Regions from separate parts of the Streptomyces sp. NPDC058401 genome, predicted to be linked through region 2. Evidence: riboswitches for the same ligand, from Rfam matches in the RefSeq annotation. Region 2 holds a riboswitch; the other holds the start of a gene.
What was found. A riboswitch is a leader RNA that binds a small molecule or an ion and turns the genes downstream of it on or off. The one in region 2 is predicted to bind ZMP and ZTP.
Positions count from the first base shown of each region.

Region 1 (18,857 bases), on a different contig from region 2:
CCTTCGTGGCCGGCCGCTGGGCCTCCCCGTTCTGGCAGGGCTGGGACCTGCTGATGCTGTGGCTCGCGATGCTGCACGGCGCGAACGGTCTGCGTACCGTCATCAACGACTACGCGGAGCGCGCCAACACGCGTCTGTGGCTCAAGGGCCTGCTCTACACCGCCACGGTGTTCACCATTCTTCTGGGCACGCTGGTGATCTTCACCTTCGACCCGAACATCCGCTAGGCAACGGGGCTGAGGCGTAACCAATGAAGATCCACAAGTACGACACCGTCATCGTCGGCGCGGGCGGCGCGGGCATGCGCGCCGCCATCGAGTCGACGAAGCGCAGCCGCACCGCCGTGCTGACCAAGCTCTACCCCACCCGCTCCCACACGGGCGCCGCGCAGGGCGGCATGGCCGCCGCGCTCGCCAACGTGGAGGACGACAACTGGGAGTGGCACACCTTCGACACGGTCAAGGGCGGTGACTACCTGGTCGACCAGGACGCCGCCGAGATCCTGGCGAAGGAGGCCATCGACGCGGTCCTCGACCTGGAGAAGATGGGCCTGCCGTTCAACCGCACCCCGGACGGCACCATCGACCAGCGCCGCTTCGGCGGGCACTCCCGCAACCACGGCGAGGCGCCGGTCCGCCGGTCCTGCTACGCCGCGGACCGCACCGGCCACATGATCCTCCAGACGCTTTACCAGAACTGCGTCAAGGAGGGCGTGGAGTTCTTCAACGAGTTCTACGTCCTGGACCAGCTCCTGGTCGAGGAGGACGGCGTCCAGAAGTCGGCCGGCGTGGTCGCGTACGAGCTCGCCACCGGCGAGATCCACGTGTTCCAGGCGAAGTCCGTCATCTACGCCTCCGGCGGCACCGGCAAGTTCTTCAAGGTGACCTCCAACGCGCACACCCTCACGGGTGACGGCCAGGCGGCCTGCTACCGCCGCGGCCTGCCGCTGGAGGACATGGAGTTCTTCCAGTTCCACCCGACGGGCATCTGGCGCATGGGCATCCTGCTGACGGAGGGCGCCCGCGGTGAGGGCGGCATCCTCCGCAACAAGGACGGCGAGCGCTTCATGGAGAAGTACGCGCCGGTCATGAAGGACCTCGCGTCCCGTGACGTCGTCTCGCGCTCCATCTACACCGAGATCCGTGAGGGCCGCGGCTGCGGTCCCGCCGGTGACCACGTGTACCTGGACCTGACGCACCTGCCGCCGGAGCAGCTCGACGCGAAGCTCCCGGACATCACCGAGTTCGCGCGCACCTACCTGGGCATCGAGCCGTACACGGACCCGATCCCGATCCAGCCCACCGCGCACTACGCCATGGGCGGCATCCCGACGAACGTCGAGGGTGAGGTCCTGCGGGACAACACCACCGTCGTCCCGGGCCTGTACGCGGCCGGCGAGGTCGCGTGCGTGTCGGTGCACGGTGCGAACCGCCTGGGCACCAACTCGCTGCTGGACATCAACGTCTTCGGCAAGCGCTCGGGCATCGCGGCCGCCGCGTACGCCCACTCCCACGACTACGTCGAGCTGCCCGAGAACCCGGCGCAGCAGGTCATCGACCAGGTCGAGCGGCTGCGCAACTCCACGGGCAACGAGCGGGTCGCGGACCTGCGCCTGGAGCTCCAGGAGACGATGGACGCCTGCGTGATGGTGTTCCGCACCGAGCAGACGATCAAGACCGCGGTCGAGAAGATCGCGGAGCTGCGCGAGCGCTACCTGAACGTGTCCGTCCAGGACAAGGGCAAGCGCTTCAACACGGACCTGCTGGAAGCCATCGAGCTGGGCAACCTGCTCGACCTGGCCGAGGTCATGGCCGTGTCCGCGCTGGCGCGCAAGGAGTCCCGCGGCGGTCACTACCGCGAGGACTACCCGAACCGCGACGACGTCAACTTCATGCGCCACACCATGGCGTACCGCGAGGTCGGCGACGACGGCAAGGATTCCGTCCGCCTGGACTACAAGCCGGTCGTCGTCACCCGCTACCAGCCGATGGAGCGTAAGTACTGATGGCCACCCCGACCCTGAGCAAGACGGACGCGATGGAGGCCGCGGCCGCGGCATCGCCCTTCATCACGGTCACGTTCCGGATCCGCCGGTTCAACCCGGAGATCTCGGACGAGTCGACCTGGCAGGACTTCCAGATCGAGATCGACCCGAAGGAGCGCGTGCTCGACGGTCTCCACAAGATCAAGTGGGACCTCGACGGCACGCTGACCTTCCGCCGCTCGTGCGCGCACGGCATCTGCGGCTCCGACGCGATGCGGATCAACGGCAAGAACAGGCTCGCCTGCAAGACGCTGATCAAGGACATCAACCCGGAGAAGCCGATCACGGTCGAGGCCATCAAGGGCCTGACGGTGATGAAGGACCTCGTCGTCGACATGGAGCCCTTCTTCCAGGCGTACCGGGACGTCATGCCGTTCCTGGTCACCAAGGGCAACGAGCCGACGCGCGAGCGCCTGCAGTCCGCCGAGGACCGCGAGCGCTTCGACGACACCACCAAGTGCATCCTGTGCGCCGCCTGCACGTCCTCGTGCCCGGTGTTCTGGAACGACGGCCAGTACTTCGGCCCGGCGGCGATCGTCAACGCGCACCGCTTCATCTTCGACTCGCGCGACGAGGCCGGCGAGCAGCGGCTGGAGATCCTGAACGACAAGGACGGCGTGTGGCGCTGCCGCACGACCTTCAACTGCACCGACGCGTGCCCGCGCGGCATCGAGGTCACGAAGGCGATCCAGGAAGTGAAGCGGGCCCTCATCACCCGCCGCTTCTGACCTTCTTGACGCGCCCCTCGCAGCGCTCGGCCCTGGCGGGCCTCCCGCGCTTCGGGGCGCCGCGACGGACTCCGTCCGTCGGCGGCCGAGGCCGTTGACCGTACGAGGGCCCCGCCCCCGGTGTTCGCACCGGGGGCGGGGCCCTGCGCGTACCGGCGATCGCCCTACTGGCCCGCCGGAGGCTGTGGAATCATCGGGCACATGAGTGAGCAGCAGCCGAACCCTTACGCGAGCGACGGCCAGGGCGAAGAGTACAAGTGGGGTCCGAGCAATCCGAGTTACGGCTACCCGCAGCCCTACCCGCAGCCCCCGGCCTACCAGCCGACCATCGCCGGCGCGGGCATCCCGGCCCAGATGCCGCAGACGCCGCCCATGGGCTACCCGGCCGCCGGGCTCTCCCTGGGCGACATCACCATCGCCGGCGACCAGATCATCACCCCGTCGGGCGCCATGCCGCTGCGCGGCGCCATCTGGAACGCGACGGACTTCTCGCGGACCGAGGAGAAGATCCCGGCGCACGCGATCGTGCTGGCCGTCATCTTCTTCCTCTTCTGCCTGCTCGGCCTGTTCTTCCTCCTGATGAAGGAGCGCCGCACCACGGGCTACATCCAGATCACCGTGAACAGCGCCGGCCGCCACCACTCCACGATGATCCCCGCGGTGGACCCGGGCACCTACATGTGGGTCATGAGCCAGCTCAACCAGGCGCGCGCGCTGAGCATGTGAGTCCGGTCAGCCGGGTCCGGCCGGGCGGGAATCCGGTGGCGGGTCGGGGACCGGTCTGACGAAGATCACCGGATGACTCTCATCCATGATGTGGACGGTCCCGCCGAGGCCCCGGCCGTCGTCCTGCTGCATTCCTCCGTGTGCGACCGGCGGATGTGGGAGCCGCAGTGGCAGCCGCTGCTCGCCGCCGGCTTCCGCGTGGTCCGGCCGGACTTCCGGACCTGCGGCGACTCCCCCGCCGCCGAAGCCCCGTACAGCGACCACGAGGACGTACGGGAGCTGCTGGAGCACCTCGGCATCCGGCGGGCCGCGTTCGTCGGGAGCTCGTACGGCGGGCGGGTCGCGCTGACGCTGGCCGCGCAGCGGCCGGAGCTGGTGAGCGCGCTGGCGCTGCTCTGCCCCGCCATGCCCGCACAGCGGCGCGGACCCGCGCTGCTCGCCTTCAACGCCGCCGAGGCCGCCCTGCTGGACGCGGGCGACCTGGAGGGCGCGGCCGGGCTCAACGCCCGCCAGTGGCTCGGCCCGGAGGCCGACGGGGCCGCGCACGCCCTCGTACGGGCCATGCAGCTCGGGAACCTGAAGGGTGCCCAGGGCGCCGACTGGGACCATGAGCTCCCCGAGCCCGTCTTCGATCCCGCCGCCGTCACCGCCCCGGTCCTCGCCGTCGGCGGCGCGCACGACATCCCCGACTTCCGCGAGGTCCCCGCGGAGCTGGCCTCGGTCGTGTCCGGCGCCGTCCGCGTCGAGCTGCCCTGGGCCGGCCATCTCCCTTCCCTGGAACGCCCGGAGGAGATCAACCGGCTGCTGCTGGAGTTCCTCCCGGGAAGCTGACCGGGGCCCGGAAACCCGCGCACGACATTCGCTTGAACCTGTTCAAAAATGGGTCTACAGTCAGTGCTGTCAGCAGTTGAACACGTTCAAGCACGTTCAAGGGGGCTGAGGGCAATGGACCTCACCGTGGTCGCGTACGTCATCTACCTGCTCATCAGCATCGGACTCACCGTCTGGGTGGCCCGCACGCTCAGCCGCAACGGGCGCGTCTTCATCGGCGACGTCCTCCAGGGCAACGAGAAGCTCGCGGACGCCGTCAACCAGCTCCTGGTGGTCGGCTTCTACCTCGTCAACATCGGCTTCGTGACCCTCTACCTGCGGTCGGCCGACGAGATCGTGGCGGCCCGCGGACTCTTCGAAGCCCTGTCGGTCAAGCTCGGAGTCGTGCTCCTGGTCCTCGGCGTCATGCACCTCGGCAACGTCTGGGTGCTGAACAAGATGCGCCGCCGGGGCATCATGGAGCGCCAGCAGACCCCGCCGGTCGCCCCCCAGGGGTGGACCGCGCCCGCCGGAGCCTGATCACCGTGGCCACCGCCGTCACCCGGCACCTGACGGTGCTCTACGACGCGAACTGCCCGCTCTGCGTACACATCCGGCACTGGCTGCTCGGCCAGCGCTGGCTGGTACCGCTCCGGCTCATCCCCGCGGCCTCCTTCGAGGCGCAGCGGCGCTACCCGCAGCTCGACCACGCCTCGACGCTGAAGGAGATCACCGTCATCGGCGACTCCGGACAGGTGTGGAAGGGGACCGACGCCTTCATCGTCTGCCTGTGGGCGCTGGCCGAGCACCGGCCGAAGGCCAACTGGCTGGCCACCCCGGCCGGCCGGCCCTTCGCCAAGGCGGCCATGTACACCGCCTCCACCTGGCGCGAGGTGCTGCGGGACGGCTCCTCGGCGAACGACGGGGAACCGGCCTGTGACGACCACTGTTCCGCGCCCCGATAGGCTCGGTGCCGTGACTGATCAGAAGGCTCCCAAGAGCGAGCAGACCCGCACGCTCATCCTCGAAACCGCGCTCCGTCTCTTCCAGGAGCGCGGCTTCGACAAGACGACGATGCGGGGCATCGCCAAGGAGGCCGGAGTCTCGGTCGGCAACGCCTACTACTACTTCGAGTCCAAGGAACACCTGGTCCAGGGCTTCTACGACCGGATCGGCGCCGCCCACCTGGCGGCGGTCCGGCCCATCCTGGACAAGGAGACCGATCTGCAGAAGCGGCTCGCCGGCGTCCTGACCAGCTGGCTGGACATCGCGGCGCCGTACCACGAGTTCGCCTCGCAGTTCTTCAAGAACGCCGCCGACCCGGAGAGCCCGCTCAGCCCGTTCTCCCCGGAGTCGGAGCCGGCCCGCAAGCTGGCGATCGACATGCACCGCGAGGTGCTGGCGGGCGCCAAGACCAAGGTGCCGGACGAGCTGGCGGACGTACTGCCGGAGCTGATGTGGCTCTCGCAGATGGGCCTGGTCCTCTACTGGGTCTTCGACCGCTCCCCGGACAGCGAGAAGACCCGCAAGCTCGCCCAGCGCGGCGCGCAGCTCACGACGCGGGGCATCATCCTGGCCCGGTTCCGGGTGCTGCGCCCGCTGGTGCGCGAAGTGCACGAGCTGTTCACGGACTTCCTGCCGGGCATGGCCCAGTCGGCCGTGTCCCGTCCGGGCCGCAAGCGGGCCTCCGACCCGGATGCGGGCCCGGAAGAAGGCCCGGAAGAGGGCCCTGCGTAGCAAACGGCGCAGGGCCCGGCCGCGGACCGCGGCCTACAGCCAGCTGAGCTCCCACAGCCGCCACACGCCGGTGCCGTCCGAGAGGTACTGGGCGCCCGCGACGGCCTCGCGCGACATCACGTAGTCCTTCTTCTGCCAGATCGGCAGCATCGGGACCTGCTGGGCCACCAGCTTCTGCAGGTCGCGGAAGTCGTTGGCGGCGGCGCCGCGGTCCGAGAAGGACTGGGTGCGGGTGATGAGGTCGTCGACGGCCTTGTCGGAGTAGCCGCTGTTCATCGAGTTGTCGGCGCCGACCAGCGGGGCGAGGAAGTTGTCCGCGTCCGGGAAGTCGGCGATCCAGCCGATGGTGTAGGCATCGAACTCGCCCGCCGCGTAGGCCTTCTGGAAGTCGCTCCACTTCTCGACCGGCTTGATGGTGAGGCGGAAGAGGCCGGTGGACTCCAGCTGGGCCTTCAGCTCCTCGGCCTCGGGCACGCTCGCGCCGCGCACGTTGACCCCGAGGGTGATCGCGACCGGGGTGGCGATGCCGGCGTCCTTGAGGAGCTTCTTCGCGGTGAGCCCGTTCGGCGAGGGCCAGGCGTCGAAGAACGGCGTGCTGTGGGCGGCGATGCCCGCCGGGACGAGCGAGTAGAGCGGGGTGACGGTGCCCTTGTAGACCTCGGTCGCGACCTTGGCCCGGTCCACGACCGCGGCCACGGCCTGGCGGACGGCGGGCTGGGCCACCGGGGAGCCGGGGCGGAGGTTGAAGACCATGCTGCGGATCTCCGTACCGCCCGAGGCCTGGTAGCGGGTGTCCTCCAGGCCCGGGTTCAGGGCGGCCAGGACCGCCGGGGGCATGTCGCGGTGGGCGACCTCGATCCCGTGGTCGGTCCAGGCCTGCTCCAGCTGCGCGGAGTCCTTGAAGTACTTCACGGTGACCGCGGTCTTGGAGACCTTGCCCTGGCCCTTGTACGAGGTGTTGGGCTTCAGCTCGGCGCTCGCGCCGGCCGTGTAGCCGTCGAGGGTGAAGGGACCGGAGCCGTCGACCTTCTCCTCCTCGCGCAGGGCCTTGGCCGGGTACTTCTCCTTGTCCACGATCGAGGCGGCGCCCGTCGCGATCTTGAACGGGAAGGTGGCGTCACCGGCGGAGAGGCTGAAGGTGACGGTGCGGCCCTCGGCCTTGATCGACTCCAGGGTGTTGAACAGCGGCGCCGGACCCTGGTCGGAGTTGATCGTCTTGATCCGGTCGAAGGAGTACTTGACGTCCTCGGCGGTGATCGCCCGGCCGGAGGAGAACTTCACGTCCGGGCGCAGCTCGCACTGGTACGTGGTGAGCTTGTCACCGACGAAGTTGCAGGCGGAGGCCGCGTCGGGCACCGGGGTGTCCGAGCCGGGCTTGATGGTCAGCAGCGACTGGTAGACGTTGCTGAACAGGGCCCAGGAGCCGGCGTCGTACGCGCCCGCGGGGTCGAGGGAGGAGACCACGTCGCTCGTGCCGACGCGGATCGCCGCCCCGCCGCCGGCGGCCTGGGGCAGCAACTGCCAGGTGGCGACGCCGGCCACGCCGAGGGCCAGCCCGGCCGCGATGACTTTCGAGCGGACAGACCGCAGCATCCTTGACTCCACCCCACACGGGCGCACGCCGAAGTGTGCGACCAGCTATCCGATTATCGGTCACATCCCATCATGGAATTTCAGCCTCGGGAAGGCCGATTTGTCGCGTGGCGTTGGAGGTTCGGGAGGTTCAGGCCTGATATGAGGCGAGTTCGACGACTGTGATGTCCGACGGTGCGCCGACCCGGACCGGCGGGCCCCAGGCGCCCGCGCCGCGCGAGACGTACAGCTGGGTGTCGCCGTAGCGCTCCAGCCCGGCGACGGTGGGGTTGGCGAGCTCGGCGACGTACTCGCCGGGCCAGAGCTGCCCGCCGTGGGTGTGGCCGGAGAGCTGCAGGTCGGCCCCGTACCGGACGGCGTCGTCGATCACGATCGGCTGGTGGGCCAGGAGCACGGCGGTGCGGGTACGGTCCCGGTCGCCGAGCGCGGCCTGGAAGTCCGGGCCGTGGCCCTCGCTCTCGCCCGCGACGTCGTTGACCCCGGCGAGATCGAAGTACGGGAGCTCGCGGCGGGCGTTCTCCAGCGGGGTGAGGCCCAGCTCGCGGACGTGGTCGACCCATTGCTGGGCGCCCGAGAAGTACTCGTGGTTGCCGGTGACGAAGTACGAGCCGTGGCGCGAGCGGAGGCCGCGCAGCGGTTCGGCGGCGGGGCCGAGGTCCTCGACGCTGCCGTCGACGAGGTCGCCCACGACGGCGATGAGGTCGGGCTGCGTGCGGTTGATCGTGTCGACGATGCGGGTGGTGTGGGCGCGGCCCAGGATCGGGCCGAGGTGGATGTCGCTGACGACGGCGATGCGGAAGCCGTGGGCCGCGCGGGGGAGCTTCGCCAGGGGGACCTGGACCCGCTTGACGCGGGGGCCGCGCAGGACGCCGTACGTGCCGTAGCCGACGGTGCCGGCCGTGGCGGCGGCGGCCGTGCCGGCGACGATCCGCGCGAAGCGGCGGCGGCTGACGCCGGCCTCCGTGGGGGCGGCCGGCGCCGGGTCGGCCGGGGCCGTGGGGTCGGCGGTGGCTGCGAGCGTGGCCTGCGGCGCAGTTCCCCTCCCCGCCCCTTCCCGAAACTGGGGCTCCGCCCCGGACCCCGTTGGGGCCGCGCCCTCGGCGGCGGGGACGCCGTGGGGCTCCGCCCCCGGGCCTGCGGTGGCGGCCGGGGGTGTGGGCGCGTTCGACCGGCGGAGCCATACCGCTCGGATCGGCTCGGCGACCAGCATGGCCAGGGAGAGGTACAGGAGGACGGCCAGCCAGAGGTAGCCCGGCCAGGCGACCGTGCGCTCCAGCCAGAAGGGGGCTCCCGCGCGGCCCCCGACGAGGGCGGCCACGGACAGGAGCGGCAGGGCGAAGGCCAGGGCGGTGCCCGTGCGGCGGACCGCGCCGCCGGGGGTGGTGGTGTCGCGGACCAGGCGGATCCAGAGCCAGCGGTGGACCAGGACCAGGAGGGCCAGGACCAGCAGGGCCACGGCCGCGATGAGAAGGATCGTCACGCGCCCGCCTCCGTACGTGATTCACGCCGCAGTGCCCGCACCCCGAGCAACCCGATCACTCCGACGGCCGTCCCCAGGAGAAAGGACGCCACTGCCAGGAGAAGGTGGACCCAGAAGTACGCGGTCGGGTCCCCCGCGGCGTCGAAGGCCAGACCGCTGCCGTCCTTCCACAGGTTCCGGACGAAAGACACCCAGATGAACCAGCTCCACACTCCGAAGGCGAGCAGGAACCAGGAAGCGGCGCGGCTGAGTCTCATGAGCCAAGTATCGGTTTCCTCCCCAGGACGGACGCGCCGGGGTGGGCTGTCCCGGCGGTGGTTGCGGCGGGTTGGCCGGTCCGGGCCGCTAAGCACAGCATCGGGATGTACTTTCACCTGCGTGTCTGCCAAGAAGACCGCGTTGACGGTCCTTTCCGCCGCGCTCCCCGCCCTGCTGGTCCCGGCCCTGCTGGCCTCGCCCGCGTACGCCGCGCCGACGCCGACGCCACCGGTGGACGGGAAGGGGCAGCCGCCCAAGGCGCCCGCGCCGCCCGCCTCGATGTCCACGGTCGGCGGCTCGGCGCTCGGGCAGCCCGGTACGCAGGTCAACCTGCTGCCCGGCGCGCCCGCGCTGCCCACGAGCCTGACGGGCCGTTCGTGGATCGTGGCCGACGCCGAGACCGGCGAGATCCTCGCCGCGCACAACGCGCACTGGCGGCTCCCCCCGGCCTCGACCATGAAGATGCTCTTCGCCGACACGGTGCTGCCGGGTCTGCCCAAGGACCAGCTCCACAAGGTCACCGACCAGGAGCTGGACGGGGTCGGGGCCGGCTCCAGCCTCGTGGGCATCAAGGAGGACGCCGAGTACAGCGTCCACGACCTGTGGCTCGGGGTGTTCCTGCGCTCCGGGAACGACGCCGTGCACGTACTTTCGGCCATGAACGGCGGCGTCGAGAAGACCGTCAAGGACATGCAGGCGCATGCCGAGGAGCTCCAGGCCCTGGACACGCACGTGGTGTCCCCGGACGGCTACGACGCTCCGGGCCAGGTCTCCAGCGCCTACGACCTCACCCTCATCGCCCGCTCCGGTCTGCAGAAGCAGGACTTCCGGGAGTACTGCGGCACGGCCAGCGCGAAGTTCCCCGGCCGCCAGGAGGCGGGGAAGCCGCGGGAGACCTTCGAGATCCAGAACACCAACCGGCTGATGACCGGGGCCGGCGGCCTCTCCCCGTACAAGGGGATCGCCGGGGTGAAGAACGGCAACACCACGATGGCCGGCTCCACCTTCACCGGCGCGGCCCAGCAGGGGAACAAGAAGCTGCTGGTCACGGTGATGAACCCGGGCACCGGCGGCGCCAACTCGGTGTACGAGGAGACCGCCGACCTGCTCGACTGGGGCTTCGCGGCGGCCGGGAAGGTCAAGCCGGTGGGCGAGCTGGTGCCGCCGAAGAGCGCGGACACCACCTCCCACGGCTCCCCGGCCCAGTCCCACGAGAACAACCCGTCGGCGTCCGGCGGGGACTCCGGCGGCGGGATCGGCACCGCGTTCGGCGTGGCGGGCGGGGTGCTGGCCGTGGTGGCCGGCGGGGCCTACGCCGTCAACCGGCGCTGGCCGCGGGGGCGCAGCCGCCGGGCTCGCGGCCAGGGGTAGCGGAGCCGGCGGGCTCGGCGTCCGGCTCCCGGCCCGGCTCCGGGTCGGGCTCCCGGCCCGGCTCCGGCTCCCGGCCGGGCTCCGGGTCCTCCACGCCGTCCCCGTCCGCGTCGTCCCGGCTCGCGGTCCACGCCGCGCAGAACAGCAGCAGCTTCGCCGTGAGGTTGATCCAGATCAACAGCGCGATGGGCACGCCGAAGGCCCCGTACATGCTCTTCGTGGCGACCTCCCGCATGTAGCCGCTGAGCAGCAGTTTCAGCAGTTCGAAGCCGGCCGCGCCGAGGAGGGCCGCCTCGATCAGCCGGCGGCGGGGCGGTTCGACGCCCGGGAGCAGGGTCAGGACGTAGAGCAGGAGCAGGAAGGCGGCCACCACGCCGACGAGGAAGGCCCCGCCCCGCAGCAGGCCGCCGCCCGCGCCGTCGCGCGGTACGCCCAGCCAGTCGCCGGCCTTGCCGACCGCGCTGGAGCCGAAGATCGAGGCGGCGGCCGAGGCCAGGCCGACGCCGCCGAGGCCGATGAGGACGAGGGCGTCCTTGCCCTTGCGGACGAAGGGGTTGCCCTGGTCTTCGTCGTCCTTCTCCCACACGGCGCGCAGGCAGTCCCGCATGGAACCGATCCAGCCGATGCCGGTGAAGAGCAGCACGGCGGCGGCGATCAGGCCGACCGTGCCCGCGTTCGCCACGAGGGCGTTGATGTCGAGCTGGTCGGAGATGCCGGGGACCTGCTCGGCGAGGTTCTTCTGGAGCCTGTCGAGCTGGTCCTGGGTGAGCAGTCCGGCGCCGATCGCGGCGGCCACCGTGATCAGCGGGAAGAGGGCCAGGAAGCTGATGAAGGTGATGGCGGCGGCGAGCCGGCTCCAGTGCACGCGGTCGAGCCGCTGGTACGAACGCCACAGGTGGGTCCGCATCAGCGCGGACACCAGGGGCCCGATCAGCGGGAGTTTCGTCAGCCAGTCCATACGGTCACCGTAAATGAGCTGTCGTAAATAGCCGGGATTGCCGCTTTTGGGGACTACGGTCGTCGATTGTGACTTTTCGCCCGACGGCTCGGCCGTTCCATGCCCTGGTCCTGCGAAGGATCGGTTTCCGGTTCCGGTTCCTGCGTCAGGAACGGCGTACGGTCGCCTCGCCCGCGGCCGCCGCCGCACTGCTGTCCGTGGCCGAGCCGAGCTGCGCCGGGACGCCGCTCGTCCCACCGCTTGCCCCGTTGCCGAACGGATATTCACGCAGCTTGCGCCAGACTCCGTCCGAGCCCTGCTCGTAGAGGGCGAACCCGTTGCAGACCCACTCCGCCGCATAGTCGGCGAGGGTGCTGAACGCCAGGTCCATCGCCTCCTCGGAGATCCCGTGGGCGACCGTGACGTGCGGGTGGTACGGGAAGGACAGCTCCCGGCTCAGCGGCCCCTGCGGGTCGCGGACCTGGCCCTGGAGCCGGGTGCAGCCGGAGCCGCCCTCGACGACCTGGACGAAGACGACCGGCGAGAGCGGACGGAAGGTGCCCGTGCCGGCCAGCCGCATCACGAAGGAACGGCCCGCGGCCGCGACCTCCGCCAGGTGGGCGCGGATCCCGGGCAGCCGCTCCGCGGCCACCTCCGTCGGCGGTACGAGGGTGACGTGCGTGGGAATGCCGTGCGCGGCGACGTCCCCGAAGCCGGCTCGCAGCTCCTGAAGGCTGCTGCCGTACGGCTCCGGGACCGCGATCGAAACGCCGAGCGTTACGGTCCCCACGTAGCTCTCCTCCGCCTGTAGTCCCTGTGCGTGGTCTGTGCTTCGCATGTGCTCCGCATGTGCGTCGCACGAGTGCTGCCGCCCCAGTGTGGCGGCAGCACCCCCCAGATCGCCAGGGCCCTCTTTCTCTTGCGTGCCCGTCAGTGCTTCGCGGGCAGGAAACCGAGGTGGTCGTACGCCTGCGCCAGGGTCTCGGCGGCGACCGCCCTGGCCTTCTCCGCGCCCTTGGCCAGCAGGGAATCCAGGGTCTCCGGATCGTCCAGGTACTCCTGGGTGCGCTGCTTGAACGGTGTGACGAAATCGACCATCACGCCGGCCAGGTCGGTCTTCAGCGCGCCGTAGCCCTTGCCCTCGTACGCGGCCTCCAGCGCGGGGACGGACTCGCCCGTGAGAGTGGAGTAGATCGTGAGCAGATTGCTGACGCCGGGCTTCTCGACCGGGTCGAACCGGACCACGGCCTCGGTGTCGGTCACGGCGCTCTTGATCTTCTTCTCGGTGGCCTTGGGCTCGTCGAGGAGGTTGATCAGGCCCTTGGGCGAAGACGCCGACTTCGACATCTTGATCGCCGGGTCCTGGAGGTCGTAGATCTTCGCGACCTCCTTGACGATGTGCGCGGCCGGCAGGGTGAAGGTCTTCCCGAAGCGCTGGTTGAAGCGCTCGGCCAGGTCCCGGGTCAGCTCGATGTGCTGACGCTGGTCCTCGCCGACGGGGACGGAGTTCGCCTGGTAGAGCAGGATGTCGGCGACCTGGAGGATCGGGTACGTGAACAGGCCGACGGTGGCGTTGTTGGCGCCGTTCTTCGCGGACTTGTCCTTGAACTGCGTCATCCGGCTGGCCTCGCCGAAACCGGTGATGCAGTTCATGACCCAGCCGAGCTGCGCGTGCTCGGGCACGTGGCTCTGGATGAAGAGCGTGCAGCGCTCGGGGTCGAGACCGGCGGCGAGGAGCTGCGCCGCGGAGAGCCGGGTATTGGCGCGCAGATCCTTCGGATCCTGCGGCATGGTGATCGCGTGCAGGTCGACGACCATGTAGAAGGCGTCGTGCGTCTCCTGCAGGGCGACGTACTGCCGGATGGCTCCGAGATAGTTCCCGAGGTGGAACGAACCGGAGGTGGGCTGGATGCCGGAGAGCGCGCGAGGACGATCAGAAGCCATGGCTCCATTCTCTCAGGTGTGACACCGGGCTCGGCCCCGCCACTGGCCGGAACCCGGCGGGTCGCACCCCCCTCGCCCGGCCCCCGCCCGCGTACCGCCCGGTAGCGCCCCGTCCGGATCTTGCCTCGGCCGAGCGACCGCTTTCCGTCCTCGGACCCGGAGGCCGCTGCGCAGCTCAGGACGCGCGGAGCGGGCGGCGCGGAGCCCGGGGCCGGAGCGGAACACCGCTGCGCGGGGCTTCGTGGGCGCCGCCCACACCCGCGCCTCAAACGCCGGCGGGGCTGGATTCACCGGACGTGGTCGAGCCCCTGCGGCGCCGCTGCACGGGGGCCAGCCCCCGGACCCCCGCTCCTCAAACGCCGGAGGGGCTGATTTTCCGCCGGCGTCAGCCTGTACGTGCACGCCGGAGGCCGGCCATATCCAGCCTCGCCGGCGTTTGAGGCGCGGGGTCTGGGGCGGAGCCCCAGGGGGTCCGGGCGCAGCCCGGGGAACGGGCGAAGGGCGGGTAGGGGAACTCCGCCCCGCGCAGCGGCAAAGGGTGCCGCTGGGGCCTCGCCCGCGCAGCGGTAAGGGTCGGAGCCGGGGCTGCCCCGCACGGAGCGGCCCCCGCCCGGGCGGGTCAGGCTACGGGGAGGCCCGGGGCCGGGAAGGCGGACATGAGGTCGGCCACCGCGGAGCGGATCTTGCCGAGGGCCGCCTCATCGCCGACGGCAGCCGCGGACACCGCATCCGAGATCCAGTCGGCGACCACCGGCATGTGCTCGACCCCAAGGCCCCGCGACGTCAGCGACGGCGTACCGATGCGGATCCCCGACGGGTCGAACGGCTTGCGCGGGTCGAACGGCACCGTGTTGTAGTTCACGACGATCCCGGCCCGGTCCAGCGCCTTCGCCGCGATCTTGCCGGACACCGACTTCCCGGTGAGGTCGATCAGGATCAGGTGGTTGTCGGTACCGCCCGAGACGAGGTCGAAGCCCCGCTCCAGCAGCGCCGCGGCCAGCGCCTTCGCGTTGGCCACGACCGCGTGCGCGTACGACACGAAGGAGGGCTGCGCCGCCTCGTGGAGGGCCACGGCGATACCGGCCGTCGTCTGGTTGTGCGGGCCGCCCTGGAGGCCCGGGAAGACCGCCTTGTCGATGGCCTTCGCGTGCTCCTCGCGGCACATCAGCATCGCGCCGCGCGGTCCGCGCAGGGTCTTGTGGGTGGTCGTGGAGATCACGTCCACGTGGCCCGCCGGGGAGGGGTGGGCGCCGCCCGCGATGAGGCCGGCGATGTGCGCCACGTCGGCGACGAGCACCGAGCCCGCCTCCTTGGCGATCGACGCGAAGGCCTCGAAGTCGATCGTGCGCGGGAGCGCGGTACCGCCGCAGAAGATCAGCTTGGGCCGCTCCGCGAGCGCGAGGTCCCGTACGGCGTCGTAGTCGATGAGACCCGTCTCCGCCCGGACCCCGTACTGCACGCCGCGGAACCAGGAGCCCGTCGCCGAGACTCCCCAGCCGTGCGTCAGGTGCCCGCCCATCGGCAGTGCCATGCCCATCACCGTGTCGCCGGGCTTGGCGAAGGCGAGGTAGACGGCGAGGTTGGCGGGCGAGCCGGAGTACGGCTGGACGTTGGCGTGGTCGACGCCGAAGAGGCCCTTGGCCCGCTCGACGGCCAGCGCCTCGATGCGGTCGATGTTCTGCTGGCCCTCGTAGTACCGGCGGCCCGGGTAGCCCTCGCTGTACTTGTTCTGCAGCACGGTGCCGGAGGCCTCCAGCACGGCCGAGGACACGTAGTTCTCGCTCGGGATGAGGCGCAGGGTCTGCGCCTGGAGGGTTTCCTCGGCGGCGACGAAGGAAGCCAGCTCGGGGTCGGTCGCGAGCAGGGCGGGGTGGCGGTACGGGTGGTGGTTCGCGCTCATGGCGGTTCCTCCGGGGTCGATGTCGGATCTCGTCCCCGCGAGGCCCAGGCGAGCGGCCCTGTGTGCGGTCGTGCGCGCACGGCTCCCCCGGAGTTGGTTCTCCGTGCGCCAGTCGCCGTGCGTGTCCGACACCTTAGCGGGCGCGCCGCGGATGAGGTTTCTCCGTCCGGTATTCGAGCGAGGATGGACAATGACGCCACCCTCGTCACCGGCTTGACGGACGATCGGAGACCCCGTGTCGACAACTGCTGATGCCATCCGCTCCGCCGACGCGCACAGCGCGCACAACTACCACCCCCTGCCCGTCGTCGTGGCCACCGCGGAGGGCGCGTGGATGACCGACGTGGAGGGGCGCCGCTACCTCGACATGCTCGCGGGTTACTCCGCCCTGAACTTCGGCCACGGCAACCGCCGCCTGCTCGACGCCGCCCGCGCCCAGCTGGAGCGGGTCACGCTGACCTCCCGCGCCTTCCACCACGACCGCTTCGCGGACTTCTGTACCGAGCTCGCGGCGCTGTGCGGGAAGGAGGCCGTCCTGCCCATGAACACCGGGGCGGAGGCCGTGGAGACGGCGGTGAAGACCGCCCGCAAGTGGGGGTACGAGGTCAAGGGCGTACCGGACGGGCACGCCAAGATCGTGGTGGCGGCCGACAACTTCCACGGCCGGACGACGACCATCGTGTCGTTCTCCACCGACCACGAGGCCCGCGACCACTTCGGCCCGTACACCCCGGGCTTCGAGATCGTCCCGTACGGGGACCTCACCGCGCTCGCCGCCGCCGTCACCTCCAACACCGTCGCCGTGCTCCTGGAGCCGATCCAGGGCGAGGCCGGGGTGCTCGTGCCGCCCGCCGGATACCTGAAGGGCGTACGGGAACTGACGCGCGAGCGGAACGTCCTGTTCATGGCCGACGAGATCCAGTCGGGCCTGGGCCGCACCGGCCGGACCTTCGCGTGCGAGCACGAGGGGGTCGTCCCCGACGTGTACATCCTCGGCAAGGCACTGGGCGGCGGGGTCGTGCCCGTGTCGGCGGTGGTGGCCGACCGCGACGTGCTCGGCGTGTTCAGGCCGGGCGAGCACGGCTCCACCTTCGGCGGCAACCCGCTGGCCTGCGCCGTGGCCCTGGAGGTCATCGCGATGCTGCGCACCGGCGAGTACCAGCAGCGCGCCACCGAGCTCGGCGACCACCTGCACCGGGAGCTGAACCTGCTGGTCGGCGGCGGTGCGGTGACCGCCGTACGGGGCCGCGGGCTGTGGGCGGGCGTGGACATCGACCCGGCGCGCGGCACCGGCCGGGAGATCTCCGAGAAGCTGATGGGGCTCGGGGTGCTCGTCAAGGACACCCACGGGTCGACCATCCGGATCGCACCGCCGCTGGTGATCTCCAAGGAGGACCTGGACTGGGGGCTGGACCAGCTCAGGTCGGTCCTCGGCGCCTAGCGGGCGACCACGGGAGGATCTAGAGGATGACGTGGGGCAGGAAGCGGGCGTACTCGTCCGTGACCGGCCCCGCCGATTCGCGGATGCCGAGGCCCGCCGACTCGTCCTCGACGACCCACGCGCCGAGCACCACCCGGTTGCCGTCGAAGTCGGGCAGCGGGGCGAGGCCCTGGAAGACGTAGGTCTCGTCCTCCTCCGGTGCGAAGGGCTCGCCACCGACCGGGTGCAGGGTGACGCCCGCGCCCTCGCGGCCGAGCAGCGGCTTCGCCGCGTAGCCGGTGGTCGTGGCGAGTTCGCGCGGGCCGTCCAGGTAGGCGGGCAGCAGGTTCGGGTGCTCCGGGAAGAGCTCCCACAGGACCGCCAGCAGTGCCTTGTTGGAGAGCAGCATCTTCCACAGGGGCTCGATCCAGGCGGTGGTGCCGGAGCCGCCGCCGTGGTCGTACGTGCCGAGGACCTGCGGGGCGAACTCGTCGGTGGCCAGCCACTCCCACGGGTACAGCTTGAAGACCGCGCGGATGAAGCCGAGCTTCTCGTCCACGAACCGGCCGGACAGGCTGTCCCAGCCGATCTGCTCCACCGACAGCTCACGGGTCTCGATGCCGGCCTGCTCGGCGGTCTCCTGGAGGTAGGCGACCGTCATCAGGTCCTCGCCGAGCTCGTCGGTCTCGGAGTGCGCGAAGTGCAGCGGGCCGGCCGGCAGCAGCTCCGCCTGGCGGCGCCAGGCGTCGACGAGCCGCTCGTGCAGGGAGTTCCACTGGTCGGCGCCGGGGAACCGTTCCTCCATCCAGAACCACTGCGGGCTGGCCGCCTCCACGAGGGAGGTGGGGGTGTCGGCGTTGTACTCCAGCATCTTGGCGGGGCCGCCGGCGCCGTCGTAGCGCAGGTCGAAGCGGCCGTACAGCGAGGGCTGTTCGGCGCGGCGCCGCCAGGACTCGGCGATCAGCGCGGCGAGCTTCGGGTCGGTGATGCCGAGGTCGGCGAAGCGGTCCTCGTCGACGATGTGCTGGGCCGCCGCCAGGCACATGGCGTGCAGTTCCTCGACGACGTTCTCCAGCGCCTCGACCTCGGGGAGGGTGAAGGAGTAGTACGCGCTCTCGTCCCAGTAGGGGCGCAGCGAATCGTCGGGGTAGCGGGTCAGGGGGTAGATCAGCCCCTGCTCCTCGACGGTCTTCTGCCAGTCGGGGCGGGGCTCGATGGTGTGGCGCTTCACCCTGGATCAGCCGCCCGAGGAGCTCTTGTGGCTGCCGCCGATGCCGCCGCGGGTGACGGCGGACTTGTCGAAGCTGCCGCCGCTGACCTTGTTCTTCGCGACGCTGCCGCCGTAGTAGTACGCGCCGCGGCCGCCGCTCTTGCACTCCTTGGAGTTCAGCTTCTCCATGGTGGCGCGGTCCGCGCAGCGCTTGTCGGGCTCGTTGCTACTCCCGCAGGCCACCAGGGCCGCGGCGAGCAGGCCCATGCCGCCGAGGGCGACGGTGCCGGAGCGCATGCGGCGCTTGGCGCGGGTGGCATCGGTGCCGCTACTGCTCTTGCTGCTGCTACTGCTGCTGTCCATGGACTGTTCGCTCCCCCTGGGTGGCCGGCTGCGGACAGACTAGAACGGCCGCCCCGGCCGACGGAATCCGGCCGACGCGGGATCCGTGACCTAGAGTCGGTTCGTGCTCATTGGGATGATTTGCGCGCTCGGTGCGGCGGTCTGCTTCGGCACGGCGTCGGTCCTGCAGGCCGTGGCGGCCCGGGCCGCGGAGCCGGGAACGGGCTCCGGCGTCGACACCGCCCTCCTCCTGCGGGCACTGCGCCAGTGGCGCTATCTCGCCGGACTGGGGCTGGACGGGGTCGGCTTCGTCCTCCAGATCATCGCCCTGCGGCACATCCCGATCTACGCGGTGGG
Region 1 covers NZ_JBHXKA010000022.1:19,001-37,857, reverse strand. Annotated here, with positions in the region: gene ACFWNV_RS11165 (succinate dehydrogenase hydrophobic membrane anchor subunit) at 1-227, shown strand, start outside; gene sdhA (succinate dehydrogenase flavoprotein subunit) at 251-2,005, shown strand; gene ACFWNV_RS11155 (succinate dehydrogenase iron-sulfur subunit) at 2,005-2,772, shown strand; gene ACFWNV_RS11150 (hypothetical protein) at 2,974-3,498, shown strand; gene ACFWNV_RS11145 (alpha/beta fold hydrolase) at 3,571-4,329, shown strand; gene ACFWNV_RS11140 (hypothetical protein) at 4,444-4,848, shown strand; gene ACFWNV_RS11135 (thiol-disulfide oxidoreductase DCC family protein) at 4,854-5,273, shown strand; gene ACFWNV_RS11130 (TetR/AcrR family transcriptional regulator) at 5,284-6,045, shown strand; gene ACFWNV_RS11125 (ABC transporter substrate-binding protein) at 6,079-7,635, opposite strand; gene ACFWNV_RS11120 (metallophosphoesterase) at 7,769-9,118, opposite strand; gene ACFWNV_RS11115 (SCO4848 family membrane protein) at 9,115-9,375, opposite strand; gene ACFWNV_RS11110 (D-alanyl-D-alanine carboxypeptidase family protein) at 9,497-10,747, shown strand; gene ACFWNV_RS11105 (YhjD/YihY/BrkB family envelope integrity protein) at 10,695-11,705, opposite strand; gene ACFWNV_RS11100 (2'-5' RNA ligase family protein) at 11,851-12,474, opposite strand; gene trpS (tryptophan--tRNA ligase) at 12,615-13,628, opposite strand; gene glyA (serine hydroxymethyltransferase) at 14,248-15,528, opposite strand; ZMP/ZTP riboswitch at 15,564-15,654, opposite strand; gene rocD (ornithine--oxo-acid transaminase) at 15,764-16,969, shown strand; gene ACFWNV_RS11080 (glutathionylspermidine synthase family protein) at 16,989-18,179, opposite strand; gene ACFWNV_RS11075 (hypothetical protein) at 18,186-18,521, opposite strand; gene ACFWNV_RS11070 (hypothetical protein) at 18,637-18,857, shown strand, end outside.
Region 1: linked by a shared signal. The riboswitch ahead of glyA (serine hydroxymethyltransferase) and the one ahead of ACFWNV_RS34055 (bifunctional 5,10-methylenetetrahydrofolate dehydrogenase/5,10-methenyltetrahydrofolate cyclohydrolase) in region 2 are both predicted to bind ZMP and ZTP.

Region 2 (10,205 bases):
GTAGGCCTCGGCTTCGGCGTCGTAGTCGAGGAGCGGTCGCGGCGGCGTGGGCATCAGGTGTGTGCTTCCGGTGTTCAGGCGGCGCCGTGGGCGGGGGCCAGGGATTCGACGCGCTCGGCGAGGGCGAAGTCGGCGTCGGTGACGGAGTCGCCGGCGTCGTGGGTGTTCACGGAGAGGCGGACCGTGTTGTAGCCGAGGGTGAGGTCCGAGTGGTGGTTCAACTCCTGCTGCACGCTGGCGATATGGCTGACCAGCGCGCTCGCCGCGAAGTGGCTGCCCAGCCGGTAGGTGCGGATGATGCGGTCGTCCTCGAAGGCCCAGCCGGGGAGTTCCCGCAGCCGGTCCTCGATCTCCTTCTGCGAAAGCGGCTCTCTCGACATCCGCAGGCTCCTTCCCCGTACACGACGTACGCGACGTACGCGTCTGCCCGATTGACCTGACGTGGGGTCAAGGTTCCCACAGCTCGGGCCGGGGGGAAGGTTTCGCGCCGTGGTGCGTGCGGGTGCTTGCGCGCCTTCCACGACCATCGTGGTGGGCTGACGGACCGCGCTCCCCCGGTTGGGCTAACGTCACCGTATGACGACTGCTGCGCCCTTGACGGTGGGCGCCCTGCTGCGCACCTGGCGGGAGCGGCGCGGGCTCAGCCAGCTGGAGCTGGCGGGCCGCGCCGACTCCTCCTCCCGGCACATCAGCTTCGTGGAGACGGGCCGGTCCCGGCCGAGCGAGGAGATGGTGCTGCGGCTCGCCGACCGGCTGGAGGTCCCGGTCCGGGACCGCAACGCCCTTCTGCTGGCCGCCGGTTACGCACCCCGGTACGCCCACACCCCGCTGGGCGACCCCTCGATGGAGGTGCTGCGCGAGGGGCTGGAACGGCTGCTGACCGGCTACGAGCCGTATCCGGCACTGGTGGTGGACGCCACGTACGAGGTGGTGGCCGCCAACCGGGGCGTCATGATGCTGATGGAGGGGCTGCCGGAGCACCTGCTGGCCGGTCCCCTCAACGCGATGCGGCTGACCCTGCACCCGGAGGGCCTCGCCCCCCGGATCCGCAACCTGCGCGAGTGGCGCGGACACCTGCTGGCCCAGATGGAGCGGCAGATCGCCCTGGCCCGTTCGGCGCCGCTGCGGGCGCTGTACGAGGAGGTCTCGGCCTACCCGCTGCCCGCGACGGCGGGACCGGAACGGGAGCCCTCGCCGGACGGGGACGAGCCGGACGGGCCCGTCGCGTACCTCGCGCTCCCCCTGCGGATCGAGCACGACGGGCACCTGCTCTCCTTCGTGTCCTCGATCTCCACCTTCAACACCCCGATGGACGTGACGGTCGCCGAACTGGCCATCGAGACCCTCCTGCCGGCCGACCCGGCGACCGTGAAGTACCTGCGGTCACTGGCGCCCTGAGCCCGCACCCGCGCGCAGCGCGAGCTGCTGGAAGAGGGCGAACGAGGCGACGACGAGCGCCTGCGCCGCGATCCACACCGCACCGGCGGCGGTGGGCGCGAACCATACGACGAGGGAGACGAGACTGAGCGCGGCCCAGGCGCAGTTGCCCTCGATGACGATCTTGACGGGGAAGACCGGGGGCTCCCGCCGCGAGGCCAGCAGGCCGACGCCCGCCCCGTAGAGCAGCAGGAACACCCCGAGTCCCAGCAGCATCCCCTGCCCGACGCCGAGCAGCCGGCCGAGGGGCGCGGAGAAGGCGACGTAGGCGAGCCCGTTGCCGGTGCTGACGACGGAGTCGAGGGCGAGGAAGCGGCGCAGCGCGGTCCGGGGGACGGTGGTACGGGCTACGGCGGTGAGCAGGGTTGCGGACATGGCGGATCAGCCTCCGTCGGGGGTCGGTTGCGCGGGTGGAGTACGAACGACCCGGGCCCCGGAGCCGAGTGCGCGGCCCCGGAACCCGATGCCCCCACTGTGCCGCCGCATCCCCCACCGGGTCGATTACCTCCGGGGTCATGGCCGCCCTCACGGCCGAGGCGGGCCCGTCCGGGCCTGTCCCGGCCCGCCTCGGCCCGCCCCCTGTCAGGCCGCCGCTGCGACCGCTTCGCGGGCCGCGGCGGCTTCGCCCGTCAGGACCTTGAGGCGCTTGGTGAAGAAGACCATCACCGCGCCGGCCGCGATCACCATGGCGCCCTGCCACAGGAAGTTCCAGCTCTGGCCGATGACCGCGTCGAGCCGGGGCAGCTGGGCGCCGATCGCGTCGCCGGTGGCGGCGGCGAGGAACCAGACGCCCATCATCTGGTTGGTGAAGGCCCGCGGGGCGAGCTTCGTGGTGACCGAGAGGCCCACCGGGCTCAGGCACATCTCGCCCATCACCTGGATCACGTACACGCCCACCAGCCACATCAGCGAGACCTTGACCCCGCTGGAGGCGATGGCCGCGGCGCCCGACATGACCACGAAGGAGGCGCCGGTCAGCAGCAGGGCGAGGCCGAACTTGAACGGGGTGCTCATGTGCTTGCCCCGGCGCACCCAGAAGGCGGCGAAGACGGGGGCCAGGATGATCACGAACAGCGAGGGCAGCGCCTGGGTCCAGCTCGCCGGGATGTGCCAGCCGAGCAGGGACAGGTCGGTCTTCTGGGCGGCGAACAGGTTCAGCTCGTTGCCCATCTGGTCGTAGACCAGCCAGAACAGCGTGGCGGCCAGGAAGAGCCAGACGTAGGCCCGCAGCCGGGTCTTCTCGACCCGGTCGATCTTGGGGCTGCGGTACATCGAGAGCAGCACGCCCGCCGGGACCACCACGGCGACGATCGTGAGCAGGAAGGTGATGTTGTCGATGCTCAACGCGTGCGAGGCGGCCAGCAGGGCGATCAGTACGGCGGTGAAGACCAGGCCGTACGAGGAGGACTTGCGGATCTTGGTCCGCTCGGCGGCGGTGAGCCGGACCACGGGCTCGGGGCGCAGCTGCTCCGAGAGGCGACGGCCTCCGACCACGTACTGGACCAGGCCGAGGGCCATGCCGACGGCGGCGGCGCCGAAGCCGAGGTGCCAGTTGACCTCCTCGCCGAGGTAGCCGACGACGAGCGGGGCGATGACGGCGCCGAGGTTGATGCCCATGTAGAAGATCGAGTAGCCGGCGTCGCGCCGCTGGTCGTCGTCGGCGGCGTACAGCCGGCCGACCAGCGCGGAGATGTTCGGCTTGAGCAGGCCGGTGCCGATGACGATGAGGACCAGGCCGGGCCAGACGAAGACCGGGTTCGGGACGGCCATCAGGACGTGCCCGGCCATGATGACCACGCCGCCCCACAGGACGGCCCGCCGGGCGCCGAGGAACCGGTCGGCGATCCAGCCGCCGGGCAGCGCCAGCAGCGAGATCATGGCCATGTAGACGCCTTCCACGGCCTCCGCGGTGCCCTCGTGGAGCCCCATGCCGCCGTGGCCGCGGGAGGCGGCGAGGAAGTGCACGAGGATGGCGACCATGCCGTAGAGGCTGAAACGCTCCCACAGCTCGGCGAGGACGAGGGTGGCGAGCCCGCGCGGGTGGCGCTTCCCGCCCACCGCCACCGCCGCGTCCGGTGCTGCGTCCGACGCCGGGGGCTTCTGCATATCCATCGAAGGCTTCACATATTCATTGGAGCCCTGTCGCGCCGGAACGGGATCGGCCTTTCGGCCCGTTACCGCGGGAAACGGAACGCCCCGGACCGAAGGGCCCGGGGCGTTCGTCGTACGGGAGGGAGCGGGGTGCGGGTCAGAGGTCTCAGAGGTCCCAGAGGTCTCAGAGGTCCGCGAGGGCCAGACCGGCCTGCGCGGCGGCGGCCTGCACGGTCTGCTCCAGCAGCACCGCGATGGTCATCGGGCCGACGCCGCCCGGCACCGGGGTGATCAGCGAGGCGCGGGCGGCGGCCGACTCGAAGTGGACGTCGCCGACGTTGCCCTCGTTGTAGCCGGCGTCCAGGACCACGGCGCCCGGCTTGATGTCCTCGCCGCGGATGAACTCGGCCTTGCCGACGGCGGCGACCAGCACGTCCGCCTGCCGCACGATGGACGGCAGGTCCACGGTGCGCGAGTGGCAGTAGGTGACGGTGGCGTTCTGCTCCAGCAGCAGCATCCCGGCGGGCTTGCCCAGGATCGCGCTGCGGCCGACGACCACGGCGTGCTTGCCGGTCAGGTCCACGTCGTAGGCCTCCAGCAGCCGCATGATGCCGCCGGGGGTGCAGGAGACGAAGCCGGGCAGTCCGAAGCCCATGGCGGCGAAGGAGTGCATGGTGACCCCGTCGACGTCCTTGCCCGGGGCGATCGCCTCGAAGGCGGCGCGCTCGTCGATGTGGTGCGGGACCGGGTGCTGGAGCAGGATGCCGCTGATCTCCGGGTCCTCGGAGAGCGCCGTCAGGGTGGCGACGAGCTCCTCGGTGGTCGTCGCGGCCGGCAGCTCCACGTGGCGGGAGGTGATCCCGGCCTTGGCGCAGCGGTTCTGCTTCATGCGGACGTAGGTGACGGACGCGGGGTCCTCGCCGACCAGCACGGTGGCCAGACAGGGCGCGGTACCGGTGCGCTCGGTGATCTTCGCGGCGTACTCGGCGGTCTGCTCCGAGATGCGGCGGGCGAGGGCGGTGCCGTCCATCAGCTGGGCCGTACCGGTCGTGGCAGTGGTCTGGATGGTCATCGGGGCTCCTGAGCGTCGCTGCGGGATCGCGGTTCGCCCAGGCGCGCGGCAGTCGGCGTACGAATGCGGGAGTACGCCGGGCCGCTCCCCGGTGGTGATCCACCCGAACGCCAGTCACGGCCCGCCGCCCAGTGTAGGCGACCCTCCGCCGGGCCGGGCGGCGGCCCCGGCGGGCCCGCGCCCGGCAATCCGGTGGATGACCGGGCCCGGACCTGGGACGATCGAGACATGACGCGCACCTTCGACCATCTCGTCGCGGAAGCGGAATCCGTCTCCGTGGACGGCTGGGACTTCTCCTGGCTCGACGGCCGCGCCACCGAGCAGCGCCCCTCCTGGGGCTATCAGCGGCTCCTGGCGCGGCACCTGGCTCAGGTCGGCTCCGCCCTGGACATCCAGACCGGCGGCGGCGAGGTGCTCGCCGGAGCCGGGCCGCTGCCCCGGCTGACGGTGGCCACCGAGTCGTGGCCGCCGAACATCGATAGGGCGACAAGGCGCCTGCATCCGATCGGCGCGGTGGTGGTCGCGGACGCCGACGAGCCGCCGCTGCCGTTCGGCGACGGGGCCTTCGAGTTCGTCTCCAGCCGGCATCCGGTGACGGTCTGGTGGGAGGAGATCGCGCGGGTGCTGAAGCCCGGTGGCACGTACTTCTCCCAGCAGGTCGGCCCGGCGAGCGTTTTCGAGCTCGTGGAGTACTTCCTGGGCCCGCAGCCGGAAGAGGTCCGGCGGGGCCGGCACCCCGACGACGCGGTCGCCGGGGCCACGAAGGCGGGACTGGAGGTGGTCGATCTGCGCTCCGAGCGGCTGCGGACGGAGTTCCACGACATCGGAGCCGTGATCTACTTTCTGAGGAAGGTGATCTGGATGGTGCCCGGCTTCACGGTCGGACAGCATCGGGACCGGCTGCGCGAGCTGCACGAACAGATCGAGCGCGAAGGCCCGTTCGTCGCACACACCGCCCGTTTTCTCATCGAGGCCCGCAAAACGGGCTGACAAAAAGGGCGGACACGACCACCCGCGACCGGCCCCCCGGTCACAGCGTGGCGCAGGTCACTCAATTCAGCGCGTAACGAATCTACTCGGGCATGCGATGAACCGACAGGTGTCCTCGTGCGGCCCGGAATACAGACCCCCCTCGGGTCTGTTTCCCGAGTTCGCGCGATGATGTCCCGCCACCCCTTATCTGTTCGCAACGAGAGGCTCCTTGTGTCGCTCAGCCCGTCCCGTACGTTCCCCACGGAGATCGCCGAATCCGAGGCCCTGGTCGCGCTTGTCGAGCGTGGCCGCGAGCAGGGTCACATCAACGGTGATGACGTGCGCCAGGCCTTCGAGGCCGGCCGCATCCCGGTGGACCAGTGGAAGCGGGTCCTGCGCAGCCTGAACCAGGTCCTGGACGAGGAGGGCGTCGCGCTGCACGTCAGCGCCGCCCCCGCCACGAAGGCTCCCGCCAAGAAGGCGCGCAAGGCGGCCGCCGCCCCGGCGCGCGTCGCCAAGAAGGCCGCCGCACCGCCGCGCCTCATCGGTGCGCGCAAAACGGCGGCCCCCGCCACCGCCGCGGCGATATCCGACCCGTCGGCCTCCGGGACCGAGGAGGAGGTGGCGGCAGAGGCCGCCGCCGCGCCGAAGAAGCGTGCGGTCAAGAAGACCGCCGTGAAGAAGACCGCCGTGAAGAAGACGGCCGCCACCAAGAAGACCGCCAAGGACGGCGACGAGGCCGAGGCCGCCGTCTCCGAGGGCGAGGACTGGGCTGCCGAGGACCTCGACGAGGGCGACGAGAAGGAGACGCCCAAGACGGGCGGCAGCGCCGGCTTCGTCCTGTCCGACGACGACGAGGACGACGCCCCGGCCCAGACCGTCATGGTCGCCGGCGCCACCGCCGACCCCGTCAAGGACTACCTCAAGCTCATCGGCAAGGTGCCGCTGCTCAACGCCGAGCAGGAGGTGGAGCTCGCCAAGCGCATCGAGGCCGGTCTCTTCTCCGAGTACAAGCTCGAAGAGGAGGAGGACCACAAGCCCGCGTTCAAGCGCGAGCTGGAGATCCTCGTCGAGGACGGCCGCCGGGCCAAGAACCACCTGCTGGAGGCCAACCTCCGCCTCGTGGTCTCCCTCGCCAAGCGCTACACGGGCCGCGGCATGCTCTTCCTGGACCTGATCCAGGAGGGCAACGTCGGTCTGATCCGTGCCGTGGAGAAGTTCGACTACACCAAGGGCTTCAAGTTCTCCACGTACGCCACGTGGTGGATCCGGCAGGCGATCACGCGTGCCATGGCCGACCAGTCGCGCACCATCCGCATCCCCGTCCACATGGTCGAGATCATCAACAAGCTGGCCCGTGTCCAGCGCCAGATGCTCCAGGACCTCGGCCGGGAGCCCACTCCGGAGGAGCTGGGCAAGGAACTCGACATGACCCCCGAGAAGGTCATCGAGGTCCAGAAGTACGGCCGCGAGCCGATCTCCCTGCACACCCCGCTGGGTGAGGAGGGCGACAGCGAGTTCGGTGACCTCATCGAGGACTCCGAGGCGGTCGTACCGGCCGACGCGGTCTCCTTCACCTTCCTCCAGGAGCAGCTCCAGTCCATCCTGGGCACGCTCTCGGAGCGCGAGGCGGGCGTGGTCTCCATGCGCTACGGCCTCAACGACGGCCAGCCGAAGACCCTCGACGAGATCGGCCGCGTGTACGGGGTCACCCGTGAGCGCATCCGCCAGATCGAGTCGAAGACCATGTCGAAGCTCCGTCACCCGTCGCGCTCGCAGGTGCTGCGCGACTACCTCGACTAAACCGTCAGGTCAGTCGGAAGACCGGCCCCCGGGGCGTGAACGGCAGGGAGGCACCCTGCGGGATCAGGTAGGCGTGCTCGCGCCGGATCCGCAGGGTGTCGCACTGGCCGTCCGTGATCACGAGGACCGGGGCGCCGGGCGGGAAGTCCTCCGCCCGGTGCAGCAGGTCGATGCCCGGTTGCAGGACCGTGCCGCCGCGGCCCCGGACCCGGACCCGTCCGGCGATCTCGGTCGGTGGCAGATAGCCCGCGTCGTACGGCGCCGCGTCGCAGAACACGACGCGGGCGGCCGGTACGTCGCGGGCTTCCGCGTACGAGGCGATGGCGCCGAGCGCCTTGCCGAGCAGGGCGGCGTTCATCGACGCCGAGGTGTCGAGGACCACCCCGAAGGTGCAGCGGGCGGTCTCCTCCAGCGGGAAGTACCGGCCCGCGCGCGGGATGTCCGGGGTGGAGGCCTGGCGGCGGGCCGGTCGGGCGTAGGACCGTACGGCCACGGGCCGCGGCACGTACGCGTCGAACCAGCGGGCGAGCGCCGCGTCCCACGGCACCGGCGGGTGGGCCAGCGCCCGGATCTCCTGGATCAGCCCGGCGGGCAGCAGTCCGCGCTCCCCGTACCCGTGCAGGTCGAAGCCCTGGACCAGGCCGCGCCGGTAGAATTCGTCCAGGTCCGTGTACGGGCAGCTGGCCGGGTGCGGCAGCGGCTCGCCCAGGATGTCCCCCCGGCCCTTGCCGCGCAGGGTGGCGAGGCGGCGCATGCGGCGCAGGTCGGTGGTGATCCGGTCGTAGACCTCCTCGACGGAGAGGTCCCGCAGCTCCGCGTCGTACAGCAGCCCCTCGGGCATCTCGCCGACGTCCATCTCCACGAGCCAGCCGTTGACCACGTAGTCGGCGGCCACGTTGTGCAGGTACGGGTCGCGGGCGCCGCGGCGCTCCCCGTGGCGCAGGGCGGCGTGCAGCATCTCGTGGGCCAGGATGAACCGCCATTCCCCGTCGGTGAAGCTGCGCAGCGGGTTGACGTAGATCTCCCCGGCGCTCGCGCTGACGGCGGCGATGTCGATGTTCTGGGCCCGGGCCAGCTCGGCGTCGGCGACGATCTTCAGCCCGGCGGCGAGCCCCCCGAGCAGCGGGTACGAGGAGACGAACCAGTTCAGGGCCCGGTCCCACGGGCGGAGCCGTACGTGCTCCCCGGTGACCCGGTCGCGGCGGCCGCCGGCCACGTCCATGGCGGCCGAGACGCTGCGGGTCAGGGCGTGCGCGAAGGCGGTCTCCCAGTCGGGGACGGCGGTGTTCCACGCCCCCCAGGTCACCAGGATCTGGTCGGGGTGGTCCGCGGCGGTGCCGCAGTGCTCGTGGGCCGCGGGGATGCCGTCGCGGCGCCAGCGGGCCGCGAGCAGCTCCTCGTCGCCGCCGGGGTGCTCGGCGGGCAGGCGGTCCGGGGTCCAGCCGGGTGCGAAGCTCGCCAGGAACCGGTTGACGACGGCGCAGCGGGCGGCCAGGGAGAAGCGGTCGGGCTGGGAGCGCTGCTCCTCCTTGGCGGCGGGGACGTGCCCGAAGCCGAGGTGGAGCAGGGCGTGGGCGAGCGTCCAGGCCCATTCCCCGGGCGTGGCGCGCCGGGTGGGGTGGACGTGGACGGTGCCGTTGGAGTCGACGGCCGCCAGCCCTCCGGCGGGGGTGGCCGGGCACTTCGCCTGGCGGCAGATGGTGGCGGAGACGGCGGCGAGGGCCGGGTTCCGCTTGACCAGGGCGAGGCCCTCGGCGAAGGCCTGGTCGGCGGGGTCGGGCTTGGCGTTGCCGGTGTTCTTGCGGGTGGTGCGGCTCACCGGCGGGCCTCGACCAGGCGCGGCATGTCACGGGCCGCCTCGACGAGGAACCAGGCGGGCAGCACGGGCAGCCCGTCGGCGTCGTCGGCTATGACGGTCTGGGCGACCTCGACGGAGATCTCGGCGAGCTGCACCAGCAGGGACTTGGCCCGGTACGCGGTCTGCCGGACGGCGGGCGAGACGTGCTCGCGCCGTGCGGGCAGCTCCTTGACCAGCCGGCCCCGGAAGGCGTCGGCCAGGTAGTAGAGCAGGTCGCGGTCGGCGAGGCGGGTGGGCCAGTTCGCGTCGCCCTTCATGATCGCCTCGATGCCGAAGGAGTGGCGGACGATCTTCGCGTAGCCGCAGAAGGAGACGGCGTGCGCCGGGGTGAGGGTGCCGTGGGCGATCACCTTGAGGGTGGTCTCGTCCAGCTCGGGCCCGAAGGAGTGCAGGGCGTCCGAGAGCATGTGCCAGGAACGCGGCGTGGAGAACGGCTCCTCCGTCTTGGGCGGCTGCGACCACAGGTGGTCGGGCCGGTCCGTGAGGTAGTCGGTGACCCACGGGTGGATGCCGTGCTCACCGGCCCAGACCAGCCAGTCCCCGGCGGAGGCGTTCAGGTGGATGTGGGTGAGCCGGTTGACGAGCGCGGAGGCGATGGGGCGGGCCAGGGCGTTGTCGGTGGCCCGGTTGCCCGCGCCGATGACGATGGAGCCCTCGGGCAGCTCGTAGGAGCCGATCCGGCGGTCGAGGATCAGGGAGTAGAAGGCCTTCTGCACGTCCGGGCCGGCGGCGTTGAGCTCGTCCAGGAACAGGCAGTACGGCTCGTCCCGGGCGATCGTCTCCGGCGGGCAGAACACCGAACGCCCGTCACGGATCTGCGGTACGCCGATCAGGTCCTCGGGTGCGAGCTGGGTGCCGAGCAGGCTCACGCACTCCAGTCCCAGCGAGTCGGCGAACTTCCGCACGAGCGAGGACTTGCCGATGCCGGGCGCCCCCCAGAGGAACACGGGCCGCACGGTGGCGAGCCCGAGG
Region 2 covers NZ_JBHXKA010000147.1:3,805-14,009, forward strand. Annotated here, with positions in the region: gene ACFWNV_RS34030 (class I SAM-dependent methyltransferase) at 1-54, opposite strand, end outside; gene ACFWNV_RS34035 (4a-hydroxytetrahydrobiopterin dehydratase) at 75-380, opposite strand; gene ACFWNV_RS34040 (helix-turn-helix domain-containing protein) at 577-1,398, shown strand; gene ACFWNV_RS34045 (hypothetical protein) at 1,384-1,812, opposite strand; gene ACFWNV_RS34050 (peptide MFS transporter) at 2,020-3,549, opposite strand; gene ACFWNV_RS34055 (bifunctional 5,10-methylenetetrahydrofolate dehydrogenase/5,10-methenyltetrahydrofolate cyclohydrolase) at 3,713-4,600, opposite strand; ZMP/ZTP riboswitch at 4,629-4,728, opposite strand; gene ACFWNV_RS34060 (class I SAM-dependent methyltransferase) at 4,829-5,590, shown strand; gene ACFWNV_RS34065 (RNA polymerase sigma factor) at 5,804-7,375, shown strand; gene ACFWNV_RS34070 (hypothetical protein) at 7,380-9,194, opposite strand; gene ACFWNV_RS34075 (ATP-binding protein) at 9,191-10,205, opposite strand, start outside.